Linked DNA regions of Bosea vaviloviae. Each later gene encodes a partner of the first gene's protein in a complex. Links are inferred from orthologs where the notes say so. Each region holds a gene or a part of one and is shown on either strand. Other genes may lie near its edges.

Region 1 (2,753 bases):
AGGCCGATGGGATCGATGCCAAAATGCTCGTAGAAGCGCCGGTCCTCGATCGCCACGAAGGCCTTGGGCAGATAGGGCGGCACCTCGCCGATCGTGATGGTGCGCCCGCCGGTCTCGCCGCGATTGGCGAGCAATGTGCCGTCGGCGGCGAGGATCGCGATATTGGGCGGTCGCTTCGGCACGGTGAGCTGGTTGATCGGCGGCAATTGCGCGGCGTGATAGGCGATCAGCCCGCCCAGCCCGATGGCGCACCAGAGGCCGAGCACCATGGTCCAGTAGAACAGGCCGCCGAGCAGCGAGCGGCCTTTGCGCTTGCGCCGCCGGCCGCCACCGCCATTGCCGCCACCGCTGCGCTTGTCGCGTCGCGGAGCTTCGCGCCGCTCGTCATAACGGGCGGGCGCGCGGTTGCCGCGCCCAGGGCGATCGTCGTCGGACAGACGCATGTCGAAATCGTCGCGGCTTTCGTCGCGGCCGCGTTCGAATGACGGCTCGCGCCGTTCGCCCCGTCTCGTCCTGTCGTTCATTCCGCCCCGTTCAAGCCTGTCGGCACATTCTCAAAAAGGTAAAGCTGCCCTCGCGTCAAACAGGAGTGAAACATGGCGCTTTTAAGGGGTGGTTAAGCCTGGGGCAGAGGGGCGCGCGTCGCAGCGTCACGTGAACGTGAAGATGTTGCAATCATGCAAGCCTGTATCGCTGCGCGGAGAATATTGCGTCACCTGCGACAATCTGCCTATCAAGCGCAAATTAAGCCTTCGGGTGGTGATGCCTCGATCGATTCTCCGAGTGTCGACGACAATTCCGGATCGACGAAGATTCAATGTCGAAATCGCAAGCTGTACAGAAAGAGAGATACATGCAGGCCCTCAACTCCCTCCAGCGCTATTCGCCCCAGATGCTCGGATTGCTGCGCATCGTCACGGCGCTGATCTTCATCGCCCATGGCACGCAGAAGCTCTTCGGCTTCCCCGTGGCGCCGGCCAGCGGCCTTCCGGCCGCCTTCACGCTGTTCTGGTTCGGCGCGATTCTCGAGGCTTTTGGCGGCCTGCTGCTGCTGGTCGGCTTCCTGACCCGCCCCGTCGCCTTCATCCTCGCGGGCGAGATGGCCTATGCCTACTGGATGTTCCACGCGCCCCGGAGCCTCTACCCGATCGCGAATGGCGGCGACGCCGCGATCCTCTACTGCTTCATCTTCCTCTATCTCGTTGTCGCCGGCGCCGGCGCCTGGAGCGTCGATAACCGCAGCAAGGCCTGATCGAGCCCGCCTCGACCACGCAGAAGACGAAAAAGCCCGCCTTCCCCAGGGAAGGCGGGCTCCTTTTTGTCGGATCGAGCGTAGCCTTCAGACGGAGCCGGCGATCCAGCGCGACAGGTCGCTCTTGGGGGCGGCGCCGACCTTCTGCGAGGCCAGCTTGCCGTCCTTGAACAGCATCAGGGTCGGAATCGAGCGGATGCCGAACTGGGCGGGGATCGCCTGGTTCTCATCGACGTTCATCTTCACGATCTTGACCTTGCCGTTCATCTCGCCGGCGATTTCCTCAAGCGCCGGGCCGATCATGCGGCAGGGACCGCACCATTCCGCCCAGAAATCCACCACGACCGGCTCGGAGGACTTCAGGACATCCGCCTCGAAGCTCGCATCGGTCACTTTGGTCGTCGCCATGGCTTGGTCGCCTTTCACAATCTGTTTGGCAGCAGCGCTGCATTCGCCGTGAAGCTATGAATGCGCAAGGCCCGGGTCAAGGCACGGTCGCAGGCCCTTGAAGCAAGGCTAACCTGCCATTTTCGCCAGGTCTTCCATTTTCGCCAAGTCTGCCATTTGCGCCAAGTCTGCCATTTGCGCCAAGTCTGCCATTTGCGCCAAGACGGCGTCGAGATCATGCCCGTCCGGCTCGAGCGTCGTCAGCGTCGCGGTGTAGATCGCCAGCGCCCGCACGCGGCGGCCGGGATAGATCGCCCCGACAAGCGCGCGATAGACTGCAAGCTGCGCCAGGGTCGTGGGCGGGATCGCGGCCGCATTCGCGGGGGGCCGCGCCGTGGTCTTGAAATCGGCGATCAGGACTTCATCCTGCGTCACCGCGAGCCGGTCTATCTGGCCCGACACCAATCGCCGGGAACCATCCACCAGCGAGATCGCGCCGGTGACCGGCACTTCGGCGAGCGAGCCTTCAGCGAACAGCGCGGCCAGCGCGGGTTCGCGCAGCAAGGCAAGCGCCGCCGTGACGATCCGCGCGCGCCGCTCTGTCGGCAAGCCGCCGCCGCGCGTCGCCGCCAGCGCCTGCGCTGCCGCCTCGCGCCGTGCGGCTTCGACTTCGGGCAGGATCTGCAGCAGCAGATGCGCCAACCGGCCGGCGCTCGCGGCCTGGGCAAGGAAGGGTCCGTCGCCCGGCCGTTCGGTGCCGTCGGCGGCGGAGAGCGCGCTCGACGGCTTCAATGGCGGCGCGGGCTCGTGCTCGCTCGGCGCCGGGCGGCCGAACCAGGCGGGGATCTCGATCGCGCCAGGCGCGTCCAGCGCTTTGGCGGGCTCGGCAGCGCGCGGCGCCGAAACGCGGAAACGCTGGATCACGCCCTGGCCGTCGGGCGCGGCTATGTCCTGCAGGCCCTGTTCGGAGCCGGCGAGCCCGGCTGCGACCATCGCATACCAGCTGCCCTCGGGGGCTTCACCCTTGGGCTGCGCGCCGCAGACGATCAGGCGGTCCTCTGCCCGCGTCAGCGCGACGTAAAGCAGGCGGTGGTGCTCCTCGACCATCTGCTGC
Region 2 (2,747 bases), 4.6 Mb from region 1 along the record:
CGCGCACAGGGACCAGCGCAGCAGACTTCATCTGGGTCGCCGAGCATGATCGTTTGCGCGGACGGAACGTGCTCGTCACCACGACCTCGCCGCACCGGCTCGCGCCGGAGCAACTAACGCAGGCCCGCGCGCACCCGCCCGCCGCGATCGCGGCGCTGCCCTCGCCACGCGCGGCAGTCATCGTCGGCGGCGACAGCCGGCACCATCGCTTCCGGCCCGAAGATATCGCGCGCTTCGTCGGCCTGCTCGACCTGCTCGCGCAATCCGGCGTGGCGCTGATGGGCTCGCGCTCACGGCGCACATCGGCAGCGCTCGACGCGGCGGTCGCAGAGGTCTTCGCCCGCCATAAGGGCTGGTGGTGGGACGGCACGGGCGAGAACCCTTACGTCGCATTGCTCGCCAATGCCGACGCGATCGTCACGACGGCGGATTCGACCAACATGATCGGCGAGGCGACCGCGACCGGCGTGCCGATCCTGGTCTTCGAACCGCATGGCGGTCACGGCAAGCTGGCGAAGTTCCTGGAGGCGCTGAAGCGGCAAGGCGCTGTGCATCACTTCGAGGGGCATCTTGCTGGAGCGCGCTATGAGCCGCTAGACTCGACGGCCGAGATTGCAGAGGCGGTCCGCCAGGGCTGGCTCAGGCATCGGGCAGACCTTGGACTTGCCGAATCCTGAGCCGGTGCGGCCTTGCACCGACCGATCGAGACCGTATCTGACTGAATGAAGTCGTGGCATCGGCCGCGCGAACAGGAATTTGAGACGATGGCCCATACCCATGCCCGCGTCATGATCGTCGGCTCCGGCCCCGCCGGCTACACCGCCGCGATCTATGCCGCCCGCGCCATGCTCGAGCCGGTGCTGATCTCCGGCATACAGGCCGGCGGCCAGCTGATGATCACCACCGATGTCGAGAACTATCCCGGCTTCGCCGATGTGATTCAGGGCCCCTGGCTGATGGAGCAGATGCGTGTCCAGGCCGAGCATATGGGCACCAAGATGGTCTCCGACCACATCTCGAAGGTCGACCTCTCCCAGCGGCCCTTCCGGCTCTGGGGCGATGGCGGCGAGACCTATTCCTGCGATGCGCTGATCGTCGCTACCGGCGCGCAGGCGAAATGGCTCGGCCTGCCCTCCGAGCAGAGCTTCCAGGGCTTCGGCGTCTCGGCTTGCGCCACCTGCGACGGCTTCTTCTTCCGCAATAAGGAGGTCGTTGTCGTCGGCGGCGGCAATACGGCAGTCGAGGAGGCGCTCTACCTCGCCAACCTTGCCAGCAAGGTCACGCTGGTCCACCGCCGCGATTCGCTACGCGCCGAGAAGGTGATGCAAGACCGGCTATTCAAGCACCCCAAGGTCGCGGTGGTCTGGGACAGCGAGATCGCCGAGATCTGCGGCGGCACGCAGCCGCCCAACGTCACGCATCTGCGCCTGCGCAACCTCAAGACCGGCGCGGAAAGCGAACTCAAGACCGACGGCGTCTTCATCGCGATCGGCCACAAGCCCGCAACCGAGCTTTTCGTCGGCCAGCTCGCCATGCGTGATTCGGGCTATCTCGACGTCGCCCCCGGCACCGCCCAGACCAATATCCCAGGCGTTTTCGCCGCCGGCGACGTCACCGACGAACATTACCGCCAGGCCGTGACGGCAGCGGGCCTCGGCTGCATGGCCGCGCTCGATGCCGAACGCTGGTTGCAGGCGAGCGAATTGGAGCAGCGCCAGGCGGCCGAGTGAGATCGCATCGCGATAGATCACCAATTGTGATGGATTTCGTCACCAGATTCAGTGCGAAAAAAGAACATCAATGTCACGCAGACATTGACCTGCAATGGTTTTGCCCCCCAACATGCACGAAACGCATAACGGGGGGACCGCGGTGGATTGGGACCGCATCAGGATTTTTTATACCGTCGCTGAATCCGGCAGTTTTACCAAGGCGGGAGACGTTCTGGGCCTGAGCCAATCTGCGGTTAGCCGCCAGATCGGCGCGCTGGAGCGCGAATTGCGTGCGCCCTTGTTCCATCGGCATACGCGCGGGCTGATCTTGACCGAGCAGGGCGAACTGCTCTGGCGCGCTGCGCGCGAGATGACGCAGCGCCTGGAGCGAACCCGCGCCCAGCTTTCGGAGACGCGCGAGCACCCCTCCGGCGAGCTCAAGGTCACCGCGACGCGCGGCCTCGGCGGGCACTGGCTGACGCCCCGCCTCGCCGAGTTCCTGGACCTCTACCCCGACATCAAGGTCGAGCTCATCCTCACCGACGAGGAACTCGATCTCTCGATGCGCGAGGCCGACATCGCGATCCGGCTGCGCCAGCCGCAACAGCCCGACCTGATCCAGCGCAAGCTCTTCACCGTGCATTTCCACGTCTACGGATCGCCGGCCTATGTGAAGCGCTTCGGCGAGCCAAAGACCTATGAGGAGCTGGACAACCACCGCATCCTCTCCTTCGGCGGCACCTCGCCATCCTACCTCACGGCGGTGCACTGGCTCGGTACTTTGGGCCGCGACCAGCGCAACCCGCGCCCGATCCACCTGACCGTGAACAACATCACCGCGATGAAGCGCGCAGTCGATTCGGGGGCCGGCATCGCCGTGCTGCCGGATTATCTGATCGAGACCGGCTCGCCCCTGATGCAGTTGCTGCGGGAGACCGAAATGCCGCAGCTCGAGAGCTATCTGGTCTATCCGGAAGAAATGAAGTCAGTCGCCCGCGTGCAGGTGTTCCGCGACTTCCTGATTCAGAAGGCGCA

What was found. The genes of interacting proteins can lie anywhere in the genome.
Region 2: the proteins of trxA (region 1) and trxB are in contact, whole or in part, in a crystal structure (PDB 1F6M), measured with the Escherichia coli proteins. The link is inferred for Bosea vaviloviae from one-to-one orthologs.

Annotation. Positions count from the first base shown.
Region 1 is NZ_CP017147.1:1,061,189-1,063,941, forward strand. It holds trxA (thioredoxin), read right to left. Parts: upstream 1,661-2,753; coding sequence 1,340-1,660; downstream 1-1,339. Other genes in the region: BHK69_RS05020 (transglycosylase domain-containing protein), read right to left, coding at 1-524; BHK69_RS05025 (DoxX family protein), read left to right, coding at 854-1,252; addA (double-strand break repair helicase AddA), read right to left, coding at 1,769-2,753. UniProt on the Escherichia coli protein: Participates in various redox reactions through the reversible oxidation of its active center dithiol to a disulfide and catalyzes dithiol-disulfide exchange reactions.
Region 2 is NZ_CP017147.1:5,697,058-5,699,804, forward strand. It holds trxB (thioredoxin-disulfide reductase), read left to right. Parts: upstream 1-764; coding sequence 765-1,730; downstream 1,731-2,747. Other genes in the region: BHK69_RS26265 (mitochondrial fission ELM1 family protein), read left to right, coding at 1-677; BHK69_RS26275 (LysR family transcriptional regulator), read left to right, coding at 1,873-2,747.